Regions from separate parts of the Streptomyces sp. NPDC090088 genome, predicted to be linked through region 2. Evidence: riboswitches for the same ligand, from Rfam matches in the RefSeq annotation. Region 2 holds a riboswitch; the other holds the start of a gene.

Region 1 (10,335 bases), on a different contig from region 2:
GGAGACCGCCGACGCCATCGGCCCGCTGGGCGCCAAGTCGATGAGCGAGAGCCCGTTCAACCCGGTCGCCCCGGCGCTGGCCAACGCGCTGCGGGACGCGACCGGGGTGCGGTTCACGGAGCTGCCGCTGACGCGCGACCGGGTGTGGCGGGCACTGGATGCCAGCCGCCGTAGGCCCCGTCCAGCCGGATCGCCGTGATGCCGCTGATGTGCCGGGCCCCGCAGCGGTCCTGCGGCAGCACCAGTTGCGGGCCCGCCCGGTCCAGCGAGGTGTCGTCGATGCTGACGCCGAGCAGAACGGGAGCATGGGCGAAATCGGGATCGATCTCGGCCCAGGAGAGCAGGGCGTGGTGCCCGTCGGCGCCGGTGACCGCGATGAGGAAGCGCAGCCGGTCCTTGCGCCGGACGGGGTCGAAGCCGGGGCCGGCGTCGGTGAGGACGTCGTACAGCCGCGGTCCGGTGAAGCCGTGGTGCTGGGTGCCGCTGGTGGCGCACTCGAAGCTGACCCGGACCCGGTGCTGGGGCCAGCGCAGGAGGTCGGGCACGGTGAGCCGGGCCGGCCGGGCCAGATCTCCGGTGAGCGCGAGTTCGGCGAGCGTCATGTGCGGCCACCTCCCGGATGACGGTACCCACCGCGCCTCACCGTACAAACGCACATGCCAGGCCCAAGTCATAAGTATGCAGCTCATGCGATGTGACAGAAGACTTACGCCTGGCAAATGCGGCAGTATCATCGCCTGGCGGCTGATACACAGGTCGCAGCAGGGCGCGACAGCTTTTCCCCATGGATTCAGAGGAGTTCACTCGTGATGACCCGTTCCGTCCGCCGGACCCGGCGGACGCTCCATCTGGCCGGTGCCTCGGTCGCGGCCCTGCTGGCCCTGAGCGCCTGCTCGTCCTCGGACGGCTCGTCCGCGAAGACGAAGTCGGACACCTCGTCGTCCGCGTCGCCCAAGCTGTCGGGCTCGATCACCGTGTTCGCCGCGGCCTCCCTCAAGGAGAGCTTCACCACGCTGAAGGCCGACTTCGAGAAGGCGCACCCCGGCACCACGGTCAACTTCAGCTTCGGCGGCAGTGACACCCTCGCCGCGCAGATCACCAGCGGTGCGCCGGCCGACGTCTTCGCCTCCGCGAGCCCCAAGACCATGGCGATCGTGACGGACAAGAAGGACAACGCCACCGCCCCGGCCACCTTCGTCCGCAACCAGCTGGAGATCGCCACCCTGCCGGGCAACCCCGACAAGATCTCCTCCCTGAAGGACCTCACCAAGTCCTCGCTCAAGGTCGTCCTCTGTGACAAGACGGTGCCGTGCGGCGCCGCCGCCCAGAAGGCGCTGGACGCCAGCAAGCTCAAGCTGACCCCGGTCTCCTACGAGGAGGACGTGAAGTCCGCCCTCAACAAGGTGGTCCTCAAGGAGGCCGACGCGGCGGTCGTCTACAAGACCGACGTGAAGGCCGCGGGCAGCAAGGTCGAGGGCGTGGAGTTCCCGGAGTCCGCGAACGCCATCAACGACTACCCGATCACCCTGCTGAAGGACGCCCCGAACCCGGCCGTGGCCAAGGCGTTCATCGCCCTCGTCCAGTCCGCCGAGGGCCAGCAGGTCCTGACCGACGCGGGCTTCCTCAAGCCGTGACGAAGTCCGACGCGCCCGGCGCCGCGGCCGACACCCTCGCGGGCGGTCCCCGGCGCCGGCGCGTCCGCACGTCCGTGCCGCTGCCGCTCCTCCTCCCCGGAGCGGCAGCTCTGGCGTTCCTGCTGCTGCCGCTGGTCGCCCTGCTGGTGCGGGCCCCCTGGAGCAGCCTGCCGTCCCTGCTGACCAGCACGGAGGTGTGGCAGGCCCTCCAGCTCTCCCTGCTCAGCGCGACGGCGGCGACGGCCGTGAGCCTGGTGCTGGGCGTCCCCCTGGCCTGGCTGCTGGCCCGCACCGAGTTCCCCGGCCGGGGTTTCGTCCGCGCCCTGGTCACCCTCCCCCTGGTCCTCCCCCCGGTGGTCGGCGGCGTGGCCCTGCTGCTCGCCCTGGGCCGCAACGGGGTGGTCGGCCAGTGGCTCGACGCCTGGTTCGGCATCACCCTCCCCTTCACCACGGCCGGTGTGGTGGTCGCCGAGTCCTTCGTGGCCATGCCCTTCCTGGTGATCAGCGTCGAGGGCACGCTCCGGGCCGCCGACCCCCGCTACGAGGAGGCGGCCACCACCCTGGGCGCCTCCCGCTTCACGGCCTTCCGCCGGGTCACGCTCCCCCTCATCGCCCCCGGCATCGCGGCCGGCGCGGTCCTCGCCTGGGCCCGCGCCCTCGGCGAGTTCGGCGCCACCATCACCTTCGCCGGCAACTTCCCCGGCCGCACCCAGACCATGCCCCTCGCCGTCTACCTCGCCCTCCAGAACGACCCCGAGGCGGCCATCGCCCTCAGCCTGGTCCTGCTGACCGTGTCGATCGCGGTCCTCGCGGGGTTGCGGGACCGATGGATGACGGCATCATGAGCACGATCCGCCGGACGACGGCACCCTCGACGACCTCCCGCTGGACATCCACCCGATGACACCCCCCGAGTCCGAAGCCCCCGACGGCGCACGCCCTTCCCGCGCACTACCCGCGGCCGCCGACGGCGCGCAGCCTCCACAGGGGCCACCCGCACCCGCCCCTGATACCCGCACGGGCGGTGCGGGTGGGAACCCCGACCCGGCCGAAGGCCGGGTACCCCCCACACACCCGCACCCGCACCCGCACGCACACCCCACCGGCCTGCACGCCCACCTCGTCGTCACCCGCCCCGCCTTCCACCTCGACATCACCCTCACCGCCGCCCCCGGCGAGGTCGTCGCCCTCCTCGGCCCCAACGGCGCCGGCAAGACCACCGCCCTGCGCGCCCTGGCCGGCCTCACCCACCTCACCGCCGGCCATCTCCACCTCGACGGCACGGAACTGGACCGCACACCCCCCGAATCCCGCCCGGTGGGCGTCGTCTTCCAGGACTACCTCCTCTTCCCCCACCTCACGGCCCTCGACAACGTCGCCTTCGGCCCCCGCTGCCACGGCGCGACGAAGGCCGAGTCCCGCGCGCAGGCGGCCACCTGGCTGGACCGCATGGGCCTCACCGAGCACGCCGGCGTCAAACCCCGCCGCCTCTCCGGCGGCCAGGCCCAGCGCGTCGCCCTGGCCCGCGCCCTGGCCACCCGCCCCCGGCTCCTCCTCCTGGACGAGCCCCTCGCGGCCCTCGACGCCCGCACCCGCCTGGACGTACGGTCCCAACTCCGCCGCCATCTGGCCGAGTTCGAGGCCGTGGCCGTCCTGGTCACGCACGACCCGCTGGACGCCATGGTGCTGGCCGACCGGCTGATCGTCATTGAGGAGGGCCGGGTCGTCCAGGAAGGCACCCCCGCCGACATCGCCCGCCACCCGCGCACCGACTACATCGCCCACCTGGTCGGCCTGAACCTCTACCGGGGCCGGGCCGAGGGCCACACGGTCAAGCTGGAAACGGGCCCCGCGATCACCACCACCGAAGACCTCTCCGGTGAGGTCTTCGTCGCGTTCCCGCCGAGCGCCGTCACCCTCTTCCGGGACCGCCCGACCGGCGCCAGCGCCCGCAACCTCTGGCGCTGCGAGGTCGCGGGGCTGGAGACCCACGGCGACCAGATCCGCGCCGACCTGACCGGCGAGCTTCCGCTCGCCGCCGACCTCACCACGGTCGCCGCAGCCGACCTGGACCTGCATCCGGGCGCCCCGGTCTGGGCGACGGTGAAGGCGACCCAGACGCACGCGTACCCGGCGTAGACACACGGGAGGCCCCGCCGAAGCGGGGCCTCTGCCGTACGTGGCGCGTCAGTCCTCGTACGCGTCCAGCGGCGGGCAGGAGCAGACCAGGTTCCGGTCACCGAAGGCCTGGTCGATCCGGCGCACCGGCGGCCAGTACTTGTCGGCGACGGACACCCCGCCCGGGAAGACGGCCTCCTCACGGGTGTACTCGTGCTTCCACTCCCCGCCCAGCGCGGCCGCGGTGTGCGGCGCGCCCCGCAGCGGGTTGTCGTCGGCGGCCCACTGCCCCGCCCCGACCTTGTCGATCTCCGCGCGGATCGCGATCATCGCCTCGCAGAACCGGTCCAGCTCGCCGAGGTCCTCGGACTCGGTCGGCTCGATCATCAGCGTGCCGGCCACCGGGAAGGACATCGTCGGCGCGTGGAAGCCGTAGTCGATGAGGCGCTTGGCGACGTCGTCGACGCTCACCCCGGTCGCCTTGGTCAGCGGCCGCAGATCGATGATGCACTCGTGCGCGACCAGCCCGCCGGGCCCGGTGTAGAGCACGGGGAAGTGCGGCTCCAGCCGCTTGGCGACGTAGTTGGCGCTGAGCACGGCCACCTGCGTGGCCCGCTTCAGTCCCTCACCGCCCATGAGCCGGACGTAGGCCCAGGAGATCGGCAGGATCCCGGCGGAGCCCCACGGCGCGGCCGAGATGGGCCCGACGCCCGTCTCCGGCCCGGCGGCGGGCTGCAGCGGGTGGTTCGGCAGGTACGGCGCCAGGTGCGCGCGCACCGCGACCGGACCGACGCCCGGACCGCCGCCGCCGTGCGGGATGCAGAAGGTCTTGTGCAGGTTGAGGTGCGAGACGTCCCCGCCGAAGTACCCCGGCTTGGCCAGTCCGACCAGCGCGTTGAGGTTGGCGCCGTCGACGTACACCTGGCCGCCGGCCTCGTGCACCTGGCCGCAGATGTCCGCGACATGCTCCTCGAACACCCCGTGGGTGGACGGGTAGGTGATCATCAGCACCGCCAGCTCGTCCCGGTGCTGCTCGATCTTCGCCCGCAGGTCCTCGACGTCGATCTCGCCGTCCTCGGCGGTCTTCACGACGACGACCTTCATGCCCGCCATCACCGCACTGGCGGCGTTGGTGCCATGGGCGGACGACGGAATCAGACACACGGTCCGCTGCGCGTCGCCGTTGGCGCGGTGGTACGCGCGTACGGCGAGCAGTCCGGCCAGCTCGCCCTGCGACCCGGCGTTGGGCTGCAGGGACACCCTGTCGTACCCGGTGACCTCGGCGAGCCGCTCCTCCAGCTCACGGATGAGCGTCAGATAGCCCTCGGCCTGCTCGGCGGGCGCGAAGGGGTGCAGCTGACCGAACTCGGGCCAGGTGACCGGCTCCATCTCGGTGGTCGCGTTGAGCTTCATGGTGCAGGAGCCGAGCGGGATCATGCCCCGGTCCAGGGCGTAGTCCCGGTCGGCGAGCCGGCGCAGGTAGCGCAGCATCGCGGTCTCGGAGCGGTGCTGCTGGAAGACGGGGTGGGTGAGGTAGCCGTCGGTGCGCAGCAGCGCCTCCGGCAGCGTGTCCTCGGCGGCCGCGTCCAGCGCCTCGACGTCGCCGGCGACCCCGAACGCCGTCCACACGGCACCCAGCTGGGCGCGGGTGGTGGTCTCGTCGCAGGCCATGGAGACCTGGTCGGCGTCGACGAGCCGCAGGTTGACGCCGCCCGCGCGGGCGGCGGCGACGATCTCGGCGGCCTTGCCGGGCACGCGCGCGGTGAGGGTGTCGAAGTAGGCGCCGTGCACGATCTCGACCCCGCCGGCCTTCAGCCCGGCAGCGAGGATGGTGGCGTACCGGTGGGTCCGCCGCGCGATCGCCCGCAGCCCCTCGGGTCCGTGGTAGACGGCGTACATACCGGCCATCACGGCGAGCAGCACCTGTGCGGTGCAGATGTTGCTGGTGGCCTTCTCCCGGCGGATGTGCTGCTCACGGGTCTGGAGCGCCAGCCGGTACGCCTTGTTCCCGTCCGCGTCCACGGACACGCCCACGAGCCGCCCGGGCAGGCTGCGGGCGAACTTCTCGCGGACCGCCATGTACCCGGCGTGCGGCCCGCCGAAGCCCATCGGCACACCGAACCGCTGGGTCGTGCCGACGGCGATGTCGGCGCCCAGCTCGCCCGGCGAGGTGAGCAGGGTCAGCGCGAGCAGGTCGGCGGCGACGGTGACCAGGGCGCCCAGCCCGTGCGCCTGCTCGACGAGCGCCTTGATGTCGCGTACGGCCCCGGAGGCGCCCGGGTACTGGACGAGCACGCCGTTGATCTCCCGCGCGGCGAGGTCCGCCGGAACGCCGTCGGTGAGGTCGGCGACCACGACCTCCACGCCCGTCGGCTCCGCACGCGTCTGGATCACGGCGATGGTCTGCGGGAGGACGTCCGCGTCGATGACGAAGACGCCCTTCTTGTTCTTGCCCATGCGCAGCGACAGGGCCATGGCCTCGGCGGCTGCGGTGCCCTCGTCGAGCAGCGAGGCACCGGAGGTGGGCAGCCCGGTGAGGTCGGCGACCACGGTCTGGAAGTTCAGCAGCGCTTCCAGGCGGCCCTGCGAGATCTCCGGCTGGTACGGCGTGTAGGCCGTGTACCAGGCGGGGTTCTCCATCACGTTGCGCAGGATGACGGGCGGCGTGAAGGTGCCGTAGTACCCCAGTCCGATCATGGAGCCGAGCACCTGGTTGCGATCGGCCAGCGAGCGCAGCTCGGCCAGTACCTCGGCCTCGGTGCGAGCGCCCGGCAGCTCCAGACGGTCGGCGTTCTTGATCACGTCCGGCACGGCGGCGGCCGTCAGCTCGTCCAGCGAGCCGTACCCGACCTGCGCGAGCATCTTGGCCCGCGCCTCCTGGTCGGGCCCGATGTGACGCTGCTCGAACGGAATCCCCTGTTCGAGTTCGGAGAGCGAAGGGCGGTGGACGGTCATTGCGGAGGCCTCCTGGTCTGAAGCGACCTTCGAGGGGTACCCCGGCGCGGGTACCCCGACGGCCTCCCCCTCTGTCATCTCAACCTGAGAGCTTCACCGGGTGTCCTGCGGACTCCCGGCTTTCACCGTCGGTGAGAGCGAACGTGTCGACATCCGCCCTGCTTTCCAGAGTGACCTCGTCCGTGCGGTACGTGAGCCTGAGAGATTCCGGGGAGGAGTTGCTCCTTCGGCGCCTCCGGAATGTCCGGAGGACTCTCCCGCACGGGGTCAGCAGCCGCTTGCCAGCCTACCAGCGAGGGCAACACCAGGGTCTTCGAGTGGCCGCCTCCTTGAATGTGCTCTTTTGTAGTGCTTACGGATGAGTTGCGACCAAGTGGAGGGCCCGTGGAGACCGACATCGATCCGCGCAACCTGATCGGCCGCAAGGCGTTCGACCGCAACGGCACGAAGATCGGCACGATCGACGAGGTGTACCTCGACGACGCGACGGGCGTGCCGGAGTGGGCGGCCATACGCACCGGCCTGTTCTCCCGGGACGCCTTCGTGCCCCTGGAGCCCAGCGAACTGGTCGAAGGCACCCTCCAGGTCCCCTTCGACCGCGCCCTGATCAAAGACGCCCCCGACTTCGGCGTCGGCCGCCACCTCTCCCCCGAACAGGAACTCCAGCTCTACCACCACTACGGCCTCGACACGACCACCCCACCCCCACCCCACCCCGACCACCACTTCGGCAAACTGGCAGGCACCGAGGACGCCGACGCATAACCCCAAAGCCGGCCCCCAGCCGCCGCCCTTACCCAGCTGCCCCCCAGCCGCCGGCCCACTCCGCTGCCCGCTAGGCCACTCAGCCGCCGCGGGCCACCCAGCTGCGCGCATGCGTGCAGCGCTGCCGCCGGCTTCCCCGCTGCGGGCATGCGTGCCGCTAGGGGCGGCACGGGTGGGCGCAGCGGCACCCCGCGAGCGCGGGCGAGCGAAACCCCGGCCCCAGCCCCACCCCGGTCACGCCCCAACCCCCTCCACGGGAACCCCCTCCCCTCCCGCCACCAACGGCAACGGCTCCGCAGGCTCCAGCGCGGGATCGTCGACCCGAAACGTCCGCACCCTCCCCGGCCCCACCGACGCCGGCGTCTCGAACCGCACCGTCACCCGCCCCAGCCCGCTCCCCTGCACCCACCCGTGCCCGTACTCGGCATGCCGCACATCGTGCCCCGCGGGCCACCGCCGCTCGGCCGCCGCCTCCTGCTCGGCGACCGGCTCCGCGACGTCCTCCTCCAGCACCGGCTCCCCCGCCTCCCCGGCCGCCGCCTGCGCGAACAGGTCCTCCTGCGTGTAGTCGGCCAGCCCCGACACCCCCACCCCCAGCAACCGCACACCCCCCGTCGTGTCCACCGAGTCCAGCAGCCGGGCGGCCGCCTCCCGCACCACCGCCGGATCGTCGGTGGGCCCCCGGAGCGTCTCGGACCGGGTCAGCGTCGAGAAGTCGTACCGCCGCACCTTCAGCACGATCGTCCGCCCGGACAGCCCGGCCCCCCGCAGCCGCCGCACGCACCGGTCGGCCAGCCGCTGCACCTCAAGACCCACCCGCACCCGGTCATGGATGTCCACGTCGTACGTGTCCTCGACCGACACCGACTTGGTCTCCCGCTCGGCCACCACCGGCCGCTCGTCGTGCGCGAGCGCCATCGCGTACAGCGCGTGCCCGTGGGCCCTGCCCAGCAGCCGTACCAGCTCGTCCTCCCCCGCCTCGGCGATCTCCTCGACCGTGGTGATCCCGGCCCGCCGCAGATGGTCCCCCGTCGCCGGCCCCACCCCCGGCAGGGTCCTTACCGGCATCGGCCCCAGCATGGCCCGCTCGGTGCCGGGCTCGATCAGCACCAGACCGTCCGGCTTGGCCTGCTCGGAGGCGATCTTCGCGAGCATCTTGGACGCGGCGAGCCCGACGGACCCGGAGAGCCCCGTGACGGCGCGTATGTCCGCGCGCAGCCTCTCCCCCGCCAGGCGTGCCGACGCCGCGTCCGAGGCCGCCTCACCGGCCTCCAGGTCCACGAACGCCTCGTCCAGGCTCAAGGGCTCCACCAGCGGCGACAGCTCGCGCAGCAGTCCCATCACCTGCTCGCTGATCGACCGGTAGAGGGCGAAGCGCGGCACCAGATACGCGGCGTTCGGCGTCAGCCGCCGCGCCTGGGCCATGGGCATCGCGGAGTGCACCCCGAAGACCCGGGCCTCGTACGACGCGGTGGCCACCACGCCACGTGGTCCGAGCCCGCCCACGACCACGGCCTTCCCGCGCAGGCTCGGCTTGGACGCCTGCTCCACCGAGGCGAAGAAGGCATCCATGTCGAGATGCAGGATCGTGGGCGCGTTTCTCACATCTCCGATGCTGCACCACGCCACTGACAATGCCCCGGCACGGACCCGTGCCGGGGCATCACAAGGGACTCAGAGGGCTCGGAGGGCTCAAGGGCCTTCGGGCCAGGCTTTCAGACCGCCCGGTTGCGCCGCCGGGCCAGCTCGTCCGCGGGGTTGTGCCCGACGAGCGTCTCGCCGGTGTCGACGCGCTCGCCGTGCAGCTGGGAGAGAGCGCTCTCCACGTCCCGCCACACCACGCCGACCGCGATCCCGAAGATGCCCTGACCGCCCTGGAGCAGGGCGTGCACCTCGTCCGGGGAGGTGCACTCGTAGACCGTGGCGCCGTCGCTCATGAGGGTCATGCGCTCCAGGTCGCGGAAACCGCGTTCCCGAAGGTGCTGGACCGCGGTGCGGATGTTCTGGAGCGACACCCCGGTGTCCAGGAAGCGCTTGACGATCTTCAGGACGACGACGTCCCGGAAGCTGTACAGACGCTGCGTGCCCGACCCGTAGGCGGGCCGCACACTGGGCTCGACCAGGCCGGTGCGGGCCCAGTAGTCGAGTTGCCGGTAGGTGATGCCGGCCGCCGCACAGGCCGTGGGCCCGCGGTAGCCGATCTCCTCGGTCGACATGGACGCCGCCCCTCCGCCGCTCGGCACTGCCGTCGGCCGCTGCGGAGCGTGACCGGCGGTGTTGCTCTGAAGCGGGTACGGACCGCTCTCCCCGAGACCGTGTCCCGGGGCACCCCCAGCCGTACCGTCGCCGCTGCTTCTCACGCCGACCTCCGTCCTTGACCTGCCTTCTCGACGGTAGGCAGTCACCAGGGGTGCGTCAACGATCGCCACACTCGGCACGCCGAGTGATAATCACCCTAGGAGTGGTTTCCCGTGCCCCACCGCGGGGAAAGGCTAGCCGAATGCTCTGGCGGGAAGCCGTAGGACGCTCTCAACGGCCGCTGGCAATTGCCCATGAATCGCGGCCGTGACCAGTCACGAACCGGCCCGTCACCGACCTTCCGGTAGGTAACGGGCCGCTCCCGGTGCCTCACTGGCTGCTGGTGCCGAAGTCCTCGGGCGAGATCTGGTCGAGGAACTCGCGGAACTTCTCCACCTCGTCCTCCTGCTCGTCCGGGATCGCGATGCCCGCGTCGTCCAGCACCGTGTCACTGCCGTAGATCGGCGTTCCGGTGCGCAGCGCCAGCGCTATCGCGTCGGACGGGCGGGCGCTCACCTCGACGCCGCTGGCGAACACCAGCTCCGCGTAGAAGACGCCCTCACGC
Region 2 (10,335 bases):
TGCTTGCCGGAGAAGTTCAGCCGCATGCCGTGGGTCAGGTGGCCGCCGTGGGCGAGGTCCAGGCCCAGGATGGTGTCGCCGGGCTGGGCCAGCGCGAACAGGGCCGCCTGGTTGGCGGAGGCACCGGAGTGCGGCTGCACGTTGGCGTACTCGGCGCCGAACAGCTCCTTCACCCGGTCGATGGCGATCTGCTCGGTGACGTCGACGTGCTCGCAGCCGCCGTAGTAGCGGCGGCCCGGGTAGCCCTCGGCGTACTTGTTGGTGAGGACCGAACCCTGGGCCTCCATGACCGCGACCGGAGCGAAGTTCTCCGAGGCGATCATCTCCAGGGTGGACTGCTGGCGCACCAGCTCGGCGTCGACCGCGGCGGCGACCTCCGGGTCGAGCTCGTGCAGGGACGTGTTCAGGACGGACATACCTCTACGACTCCTCAGCCGGCGGTGAAGGCGGTGTACTCGTCGGCGGAGAGCAGCTCGGCCGGCTCACCCGTGACGCGCACCTTGAACAGCCAGCCGCCCTCGAAGGGGGCCGAGTTGACCAGGGAGGGGTCCTCCACGACGTCCTCGTTGACCGCGGTGATCTCGCCGTCGACCGGCGAGTACAGGTCGGAGACCGACTTGGTCGACTCCAGCTCGCCGCAGGACTCGCCCGCGGTCACCGTGTCGCCGACCGCCGGGAGCTGGACGAAGACGACGTCACCGAGCGCGTTGGCCGCGTGCTCCGTGATGCCGACCGTCGCCACGCCGTCCTCGGCGGCCGACAGCCACTCGTGCTCCTTGCTGTAACGCAGCTGCTGGGGGTTGCTCATGGCCTGAATTCTCCTGTACGCGGGGGAGTGCTGGTGAAGGGGGGACTGCTGGAGGCGTGCGTGACCAGCGGAGATGTGCGCAGGGTCACGCCCGGTGGCTACTTCTGGCGCTTGTAGAAGGGCAGGGCCACGACCTCGTACGGCTCGTGGCTGCCCCGGATGTCCACGCCGACGCCCGCCGTGCCGGGCGCCGCGTGCGCCGCGTCGACGTAGGCCATGGCGATCGGCTTGCCGAGGGTCGGGGAGGGGGCACCGGAGGTGACCTCGCCGATCACCTCACCGCCGGCGACCACCTGGTACCCGGCGCGCGGGATCCGGCGGCCCCCGGCGACGAGACCGACGAGGACGCGCGGCGGGTTCTGCTCGGAACGGGCCGCCGCCGCGGCGAGCGCCTCGCGCCCGACGAAGTCGCCCTCCTTCTCGAACTTCACCACCCGGCCGAGCCCGGCGTCGAAGGGGGTCAGGTCGGTGGTCAGCTCGTGCCCGTACAGCGGCATGCCGGCTTCCAGGCGCAGGGTGTCCCGGCAGGACAGCCCGCAGGGCACCAGGCCGACGCCCTCGCCGGCCTCGGTCAGCGCCTGCCACAGCGCCACGGCGTGCTCCGGCTTCACGAACAGCTCGAAGCCGTCCTCGCCGGTGTAGCCGGTGCGGGCGATCAGCGCCGGGACCCCGGCGACGGTGCCGGGCAGCCCGGCGTAGTACTTCAGGCCGTCCAGGTCGGCGTCGGTCAGCGCCTTCAGGATCCCGGGGGACTCCGGGCCCTGGACGGCGATCAGCGCGTACGCGTCGCGGTCGTCGCGTACTTCGGCGTCGAACCCGGCGGCGCGCTCGACGAGCGCGTCCAGGACGACCTGGGCGTTGGAGGCGTTGGCGACGACCAGGTACTCGCTCTCGGCCAGCCGGTAGACGATCAGGTCGTCCAGGATGCCGCCGTCGGCCCGGCAGATCATGGTGTAGCGGGCCCGGCCCACGCCGACCGAGGCGATGTTCCCGACCAGGGCGTGGTTCAGCAGACCGGCCGCCTGCGGGCCGGTCACGGTGATCTCGCCCATGTGGGAGAGGTCGAAGAGCCCGGCCCGGGTCCGCACCGCGACATGCTCGTCGCGTTCGGAGCCGTAGCGCAGGGGCATGTCCCAGCCGGCGAAGTCGGTCATGGTCGCGCCCAGCGAGCGGTGCAGGGCATCGAGCGCGGTACGGCGCGGTCCAGCGGAATCGGTACTGCTCATCGGTCGTTCGTCTCCCAAAGGTCCCGGGGGTTCCAGGGCATGACAGCGGGGCTGTCCTCCCCATCTGTCATCGGAACCTGAGAGGTTCGCCCTGACCACCTTCGTGATCACGGCTTGCACCTTGGGTGGGGCCACCGACACGGCGGCCCGCTTTTCAGATGTGCCTCGCCCGCGCGGTAACGGGGCCTGAGAGATTCAAGGGAGGGACTTGCTCCTTCGGCGCCCCAGTGAAGACTGCTGGGGACTCTCCCGCGCGGATTCAAACGGCCGGTATGCAGTTGGCGGCCACATCATTGCATGCCGGGCAGAGCTTTGTAACGGGGCTGTGGCCGGACGCGAACGGAACCGCGAGAGACCGTGCATTACCTTCTCTTTACATTAAGTGGGGAGAACCTTTCCTGAACCCCCGGGGAGGACGATCACGGTGACAAGGACCACGGCATACGCGACGACGACAGGGCTCGCCCTGCCCGGCCAGCCGGCGGCCCCGGCCCGCGAGCGATGCGGCGAGACCCCGGCCCGGGTCGTCCGCGACCTGCGCGACCGCGCCGGCCACAGCCCGCACGGCCTGCTCTTCGGCCCCCGTGACCTGGTCGTGGTCACCGGGCTGCCCGGCAGCGGCAAGTCCACCCTGATGCACCGCACCGTCCAGGGCATACGCATCGACTCCCAGGACACCCGCGACCGCTGGGACGCCCGCCTGGCCCGCTTCCTGCCCTACGCCGTCTACCGCCCGCTGGTCCGGCTCGCCCACTACGCCGGACTGCGCGGCGCCCTGCGCACCGGTGAGGGCGTCGTGGTGCACGACTGCGGCACCCAGGCCTGGGTGCGCGACTGGCTGGCCCGCGAGGCCCGCCGCCGCGGCGGCACCCTGCACCTGCTCCTTCTGGACGTCACGCCCGGCCTGGCCCTGGACGGCCAGCGCGAGCGCGGCCGGGGCGTCTCCCGGTACGCCTTCCTGCGCCACCGCCAGGCGGCCGGCCGGCTGCTGCGCGCGGCGGAGAAGGGGAAGCTGCCCGAGGGGGTCGGCTCGGCGTTGCTGCTCGACCGGGACGCGGCGGACGTGCTGCACCGGATCGCCTTCGCGCGCCGGACGGACTGATGGACTTGTCGGCGCCACCCGCTAGCCTTTCCAGCCTCAGCAGTGGTTTCCAGCAGGCGGTAGTGAGATGGACTTCCCGGCGGACATTCCCGCGGACTTCCCGGCACAGGCACACCCCCACCCGCACGGCGGTTGGCCCGGCAACGAACTGGAGGAGGTGCTGTCGGCCTCCCTCGGCGTGCCCGCCGCGGCGGCCCGGCTCATCGAGGTACTGAGCCGCAGTTTCCTGTGGGTCCCGTTGCCGGAGGGCGGCGGCCCGCACAGCGGCGCGCTGGACCTGCCCACCACGGAGATCGAGGGCCAGGTGTACGTCCCGGTCTTCAGCTCCGAGGAGCAGTTCCGGCTGGTCGTCGGCTCGCATCTGTCGTACACCATCGCCCCCGCCGTCGAGTTCGCGCGCGGCCTGCCGCCGCAGGTCGGCGTCGCCGTGAACCCCGGGGGAGTGGTCGGCCTTCCGCTGCCGCCGGAGGCGGTCGCCGAGCTGTGCCGGTCCCGGCGCACCGAACTGGACGGCCCCGCCTCGGGCGGCCGGGTCCGCCTCTTCGAGCCGGACTGGCAGGACGACCCGATGGACTTCCTGTCCGCCGCGGCGGCGGAGTTCGCGGCGATCGGCGTGGTCGCCTCGGCCCGCCGGTGCCTGGCCGCGGTCGAGACCGCCGACCCCGTCATGTTCGTCGGCGTCGAACTCTCCCAGTGGGAGGGCGACCTGCGCGCCCTGCCCCTGGAGGCCCTGGGCCGGGCCCTCGGCCGAGTGCCGGTCCGGTGGCCCGTGAACCTCGTCCTGCTCGACGTCGCGGACGACCCGGTAGGCCACTGGATGCGGGAGAACGTCCGCCCCTTCTATCAATACGGTCACTGAAAGCGCCCCCTTGGGGGCGCGGGGAACTGCGCGAAGTACCACGACGGGCCCGCACTCGCCCACGCACAACAGGTCCCGAGCTACTGGGCGCATAAGCTTGTCACTACACGCGGGGCAACTTCGAAGGGGCGGTACGACAGGTGAGCGCGAGCCTCAGCGGCAGCGTCGAGCACATGCTGCGCCAGGTGACCCCCGGGCGCTACGACGCCTACGAGGCACTCCTCCGCGCCCTCGCCACGCCCTCCTCCGGCCAGGTCTGGATGCTGCTCTGGCACGGCCAGTCCGGCTCCCCGGACGCCCAGTACGGGAACATGGAGGTCGACGGCCACGGCTACGCCCCCTGCGTGACCTCGGCCCAGGAGCTCTCCGCGAGCGGCTGGAACCGCTCGTACGAGGTGGTCGAGGGCGTCGACGTGGCCCGCACGCTCTACCCCGACCGCTACGGCCTCTGGCTCAACCCGCACGCCCCGGGCGGCGGCGTGGGCATCCCCTGGCTGGACCTGCGCCGGATCGCGGCCGGCCTGGACCGCCAGCCCGCGGGGCCGCTGCGGCTGACGGAACCGGCCATCGAGGTCCCGCAGTTCTACGCGCTCCTGTCGCAGAACGCCCACCGCACCCCGGCGGTCCGCTCGCTGCGGCGCGCCTGGGTGCAGCCGGCGCTCGGGGCGCCGTACCTCGCGATCGGCCTGGACGTGTACGACACCTCGCCGCCCGCCGTCGACTCGGTGCGCGCGATGATGCAGCAGTCGATCGGGGCGGTGCCGGACGGGCTGCCGGTGTCGACGGTGGCGATGACCGACGAGTACGACCCGGTCGTGATGTGGATGCGGGCGACGGCACGCCCGTTCTACGACCGGGAGGCGCACGCGGCGTTGCCGCCGGCGCCGGTGGCCGGGTACGGCTACCCACCGGCTCAGGGCGGTTACTGAACCGACAGGGCGCTCCGTCCGGGGCGGCTGAGACGGTTCACAAGTTTTACGTAACGAACACATTTCTCCGCGCGTAGATGGCGATGGAAGGTTCCGTTCCGCCCGGATTGACCTCTCTGTCCCAACTGACCCGCGTCCGAGGGGCGTTACCCACTGTTCGGATAACGGAATCCCCCGGACTGCATCACGGTTGCGCATACTTTCTCCGCCAGATCTGGCGGGTGATCGCGGCGACGCTGAAGACTCGCCAGTCAGACATGAGGTTGGTTTAAACCTCATGATCGAGCAAGTCGACAAAGCCGCAATCCGCGGCTGGCGTAGGCCGGTCACCACCGGCGAGAGGGGTCGCTCACCGTGACCGCACCGATCGAGACCACCGGGGCGGCAGCCGAGGCGCAGCCGGAGGCTGTGCTGGAGGGTGCCGGTAAGGGGCAGATCGAGGGTCGTTCCCTCGGGCAGATCGCCTGGTCCCGGTTCAAGAAGGACAAGGTGGCCGTCGCGGGCGGCGTCATCGTGATCCTGCTGATCGTCGTCGCGATCCTGGCCCGTCCCATCCAGGCCCTGTTCGGCCTCGACCCCAACGCCTTCCACCAGGACCTGATCGACGCCAACACCTCGCTGCCGACCGGCGGCTGGGGCGGCATGAGCCTCGATCACCCCCTGGGTGTGGACCCGAAGTTCGGCCGTGACATCGCCACCCGCATCCTTGAGGGCTCCTGGGTGTCGCTGGTGGTGGCCTTCGGCGCCACGATCCTCTCGAACGTCATCGGCGCGATCCTGGGTGTGGTCGCCGGCTACTACGGCGGACGCGTGGACTCCGTCATCAGCCGGCTGATGGACACCTTCCTCGCCTTCCCCCTCCTGCTGTTCGCCATCGCCATCTCCGCCACCCTGCAGGGCGGGGCGTTCGGCCTGAACGGACTGCCGCTGCACCTCAGCGTGCTGATCTTCGTCATCGGCTTCTTCAACTGGCCCTACCTGGGCCGGATCGTGCGCGGCCAGACCCTCGCCCTCCGGGAACGCGAGTTCGTCGACGCCTCCCGCGGCATGGGTGCCAAGGGCCCGTACATCCTGTTCCGCGAGCTGATGCCCAACCTGGTCGGCCCGATCATCGTCTACTCGACGCTGCTGATCCCGACCAACATCCTCTTCGAGGCGTCCCTCAGCTTCCTCGGCGTCGGCATCCAGCCGCCTCAGGCGTCCTGGGGCGGCATGCTCCGCGAAGCGGTGACGTACTACCAGGTCGATCCCGAGTACATGATCGTGCCCGGCCTCGCAATCTTCGTGACCGTGCTGGCGTTCAACCTGCTCGGTGACGGTCTCCGCGACGCTCTCGACCCGCGCAGCCGCTGACGCCTGCCGCCATCGAGAGCCCGAAAAGTTTCCGACAATGGAGGGGAACCCGCCCATCATGCGAAGGTCAGCGCTGGCCGCGATCGCGGCCATCGGCTCCGCCACTCTGCTCGTTGCAGGGTGCAGCAAGGCCGATGACAACAAGGACGGCAACGACGGCGGCAGCTCCGCCGCGGCCAACGCCGCCACCAAGGGTGTCGTCAACGCGTCCGACAAGAAGGGCGGCACGGTCACCTACGAGCTGTCCGACGTCCCGGACTCGTTCGACCCCGGCAACACGTACTACGCGTACATGTACAACTTCAGCCGGCTGTACGCCCGCCCGCTGATGACGTTCGAGCCCGGCCCCGGCTCCAAGGGCAACACCCTGGTCCCGGACCTCGCCGCGAGCAAGGGTGTCCCGAGCGACGGCGGCAAGACCTGGACGTACAAGCTGCGTTCGGGCCTGAAGTACCAGGACGGCTCGGCGATCACGTCCAAGGACGTCAAGTACGCCGTCGAGCGCTCCAACTTCGCGCGTGACGTGCTCTCCCTCGGCCCGAACTACTTCCAGCAGTTCCTGGTCGGCGGCGACAAGTACAAGGGTCCCTACAAGGACAAGAGCGCCAAGGGCCTCTCGTCCATCGAGACCCCGGACGACACCACGATCGTCTTCCACCTGAAGCAGGCCTTCCAGGAGTTCGACTACCTGGTCTCGGCCCCGCAGACGGCCCCGGTGCCGCAGGCCAAGGACAACGGCGTCGACTACGTCAAGAACATCGTGTCCTCGGGCTCGTACCAGTTCCAGAGCTACCAGGACGGCAAGCAGGCCGTTCTGGTCCGCAACAAGAACTGGGACCCGAAGACCGACCCGCTGCGCAAGCAGCTGCCGGACAAGATCGTCGTCAACCTGAAGGTCAACGCCGAGACGATCGACAAGGACGTCGAGGCCGGCGACGCGATCGACCTCGGTGGTACGGGTGTCCAGGCCGCCACGCAGGCCCAGGTGCTCACCGACTCCGCCAAGAAGGCCAACACGGACAACACCTACGGTGGCCGTCTGGTCTACATGGCGATCAACACCAAGCTGAAGCCGTTCGACAACGTCTCGTGCCGCAAGGCCGTCGAGTACGCGATCGACAAGGTCTCGGTGCAGACCGCCGAGGGCGGCCCGATCCGCGGTGACATCGCCACCACGGTGCTGCCGCCGGACATCCCGGGCTACACCAAGTCGGACGTCTACGCCACCACCGGCAACAAGGGCGACGTGGCCAAGGCCAAGGAGCAGCTGAAGGCCTGCGGCAAGACGTCGATCAACACCAACATCACGGCCCGCTCGGACCGCCCGCAGGAGATCGACGCCGCCACGGCGATCATCAACTCGCTGAAGAAGGTCGGCATCAACGCGACCCTCAAGCAGTACCCGTCGGGCAAGTACTTCACCGACTACGCGGGTGTGCCGAACTTCGCCAACAAGCAGAACGTCGGCCTGATGATGATGCAGTGGGGTGCCGACTGGCCCTCCGGCTACGGCTTCCTGCAGCAGATCCTGAACGGCCAGGCGATCAGCCAGTCCGGTAACACCAACCTGTCGCAGTACGACAACAAGTCGGTCAACGACCTGCTGGCCAAGGCGATCGGCACGCAGGACGACACCGAGCGCAACACCATCTACACGCAGATCGACAAGCAGACCATGGACGACGCGGCCCTCGTGCCGCTGACCTACTTCAAGGTCCTGCTGGCCCGCCCGACCACCTTCACCAACCTGGTTTCCACGGCGGCCTTCAGCGGTCAGTACGACTACCTCAACATCGGCGTAGCGTCGAAGTAGCAGCCCCGGAAGGCAGGTGAAGGCATTGGTGCCCGCGGGCCGAGAGGCCCGCGGGCACCAGCGCCGATCCCCGTGATCTCGTACATCCTCCGTCGGACGCTCGCAGCGGTGATCCTGCTGCTGGTCGTCTCCGCGGTCACCTTCGCCATCTTCTTCGTGCTGCCGCGACTCGCCGGGCAGACCGCTGATCAGCTGGCGCAGCAGTACATCGGCAAGAGCCCGTCGAAGGCGGACATCGCCGCGGTCAAGCACAACCTCGGTCTGGACCAGCCCGTCTATGTCCAGTACTGGCACTTCATCAAGGGGATCGTCTCCGGCGCCACCTACGACCTGGGCCCGACCACGGTGCACTGTGACGCGCCGTGCTTCGGCTACTCCTTCAAGACCCACCAGGCCGTCTGGCCGCAGCTCACCTCCCGGATGCCGGTGACCCTGTCGCTGGCCCTCGGTGCCGCCGTCCTGTGGCTGGTCTCCGGCGTGGCGATCGGCGTGGTCTCCGCGCTGAAGCCGCGTTCCATCTTCGACCGCACCTTCATGGGTGTGGCCCTCGCCGGTGTCTCGCTGCCCATGTTCTTCACGGGCAACCTGGCGATCCTGCTCTTCACCTACCAATGGCCGATCTTCGGCCGAACGTACGTCCCGCTCACCGATAACCCGGCGCAATGGGCCAACACCCTGATCCCCGCCTGGTGCTCGCTCGCGCTCCTGTATTCGGCCATCTACGCGCGGCTCACCCGCTCGGGCATGCTGGAGACGATGAACGAGGACTACATCCGCACGGCCCGCGCCAAGGGCCTGCGCGAGCGCAAGGTAGTCGTCCGGCACGGACTGCGCGCCGCGCTCACCCCGATCATCACCGTCTTCGGCATGGACCTCGGTCTGCTGCTCGGCGGCGCGGTGATCACCGAGACCGTGTTCTCGCTGCACGGCATCGGCCAGTACGCGGTGCAGGCCATCGACGACAACGACCTGCCCCCGATCCTCGGCGTGACCCTGCTCGCCGCCTTCTTCGTCGTGATCGCAAATCTCCTGGTGGACCTGCTCTACGCGGCCGCCGACCCGCGGGTGAGGCTCTCGTGACCGAACTCTCCAAGACCGGCGCGGCCGTGGGCGAGCCCACGCCGTCCAGCCCGTCCGACGCCTTCCTCGAAGTCCGCGACCTCAAGGTGCACTTCCCGACCGACGACGGCATCGTCAAGTCGGTCGACGGGCTCAGCTTCTCCCTGGAGAAGGGCAAGACCCTCTCCATCGTGGGCGAGTCCGGCTCCGGCAAGTCCGTCACCTCGCTGGCCATCATGGGCCTGCACCGGCTCGGCGCCCGCGGCAAGAACGTGCGGATGTCCGGCGAGATCTGGCTCGGCGGCAAGGAGCTGGTCAGCGCCTCCCCGGACGAGGTGCGCCGGCTGCGCGGCCGCGAGATGGCGATGATCTTCCAGGACCCGCTGTCCGCGATGCACCCGTACTACAAGATCGGCGACCAGATCGTCGAGGCGTACCGGGTCCACCACAACGTCAGCAAGAAGGTCGCCCGCACCCGCGCCATCGAGATGCTCGACCGGGTCGGCATCCCCGAGCCCGCCAAGCGTGTCGACGGCTACCCGCACGAGTTCTCCGGCGGTATGCGCCAGCGCGCCATGATCGCCATGGCCCTGGTCAACAACCCCGAGCTGCTCATCGCGGACGAGCCGACCACCGCCCTCGACGTCACCGTCCAGGCGCAGATCCTCGACCTGATCCGCGACCTCCAGAAGGAGTTCGGCTCCGCGGTCGTCCTCATCACCCACGACCTGGGTGTGGTGGCCGAGATCGCCGACGACGTGCTGGTGATGTACGGCGGCCGGTGCGTGGAGCGCGGTCCGGTCGACGAGATCTTCGAGAAGCCGCAGCACCCCTACACCTGGGGCCTGCTGGGCTCGATGCCGCGCATCGACCGCGAGACCTCCGACCGGCTCATCCCGGTCAAGGGCCAGCCGCCGAGCCTCATCAACGTCCCCTCGGGCTGCGCCTTCCACCCGCGCTGCCCGTACGCGGACCTTCCCAAGGGGAACGTCACCCGCACCGTCCGCCCCGAGCTGCAGCAGGTCGACGGCGGCCACTGGTCCGCCTGCCACCTCTCGGCCGAGGACCGGACGCGGATCTGGACCGAAGAGATTGCGCCGAAGCTGTGAGCGACACGAAGAAAACCGACGAGGCGGTCATCCCGCAGCAGGCGTCGGCTCCCGAGGAAGCGTCCGGGAAGGCGTCC

What was found. A riboswitch is a leader RNA that binds a small molecule or an ion and turns the genes downstream of it on or off. The one in region 2 is predicted to bind glycine.
Region 1: it holds a riboswitch for glycine, as region 2 does, so the genes downstream of both, gcvP (aminomethyl-transferring glycine dehydrogenase) here and gcvT (glycine cleavage system aminomethyltransferase GcvT) in region 2, are expected to answer to the same signal.

The regions. Positions count from the first base shown of each region.
Region 1 covers NZ_JBIVDZ010000011.1:508,470-518,804, forward strand. Annotated here, with positions in the region: gene ACIPSJ_RS44580 (molybdopterin-dependent oxidoreductase) at 1-199, shown strand, start outside; gene ACIPSJ_RS44585 (molybdopterin-dependent oxidoreductase) at 114-602, opposite strand; gene modA (molybdate ABC transporter substrate-binding protein) at 810-1,634, shown strand; gene ACIPSJ_RS44595 (ABC transporter permease) at 1,631-2,479, shown strand; gene ACIPSJ_RS44600 (ABC transporter ATP-binding protein) at 2,535-3,773, shown strand; gene gcvP (aminomethyl-transferring glycine dehydrogenase) at 3,822-6,707, opposite strand; glycine riboswitch at 6,883-6,977, opposite strand; gene ACIPSJ_RS44610 (PRC-barrel domain-containing protein) at 7,092-7,472, shown strand; gene ACIPSJ_RS44615 (DNA polymerase IV) at 7,707-9,077, opposite strand; gene ACIPSJ_RS44620 (MerR family transcriptional regulator) at 9,188-9,832, opposite strand; gene ACIPSJ_RS44625 (bifunctional nuclease family protein) at 10,101-10,335, opposite strand, start outside.
Region 2 covers NZ_JBIVDZ010000002.1:1,258,527-1,268,861, forward strand. Annotated here, with positions in the region: gene glyA (serine hydroxymethyltransferase) at 1-416, opposite strand, end outside; gene gcvH (glycine cleavage system protein GcvH) at 431-808, opposite strand; gene gcvT (glycine cleavage system aminomethyltransferase GcvT) at 907-2,034, opposite strand; glycine riboswitch at 2,199-2,296, opposite strand; gene ACIPSJ_RS14465 (AAA family ATPase) at 2,453-3,136, shown strand; gene ACIPSJ_RS14470 (enhanced serine sensitivity protein SseB) at 3,204-3,995, shown strand; gene ACIPSJ_RS14475 (enhanced serine sensitivity protein SseB C-terminal domain-containing protein) at 4,169-4,924, shown strand; gene ACIPSJ_RS14480 (ABC transporter permease) at 5,279-6,277, shown strand; gene ACIPSJ_RS14485 (ABC transporter substrate-binding protein) at 6,315-8,090, shown strand; gene ACIPSJ_RS14490 (ABC transporter permease) at 8,163-9,170, shown strand; gene ACIPSJ_RS14495 (ABC transporter ATP-binding protein) at 9,167-10,258, shown strand; gene ACIPSJ_RS14500 (ABC transporter ATP-binding protein) at 10,255-10,335, shown strand, end outside.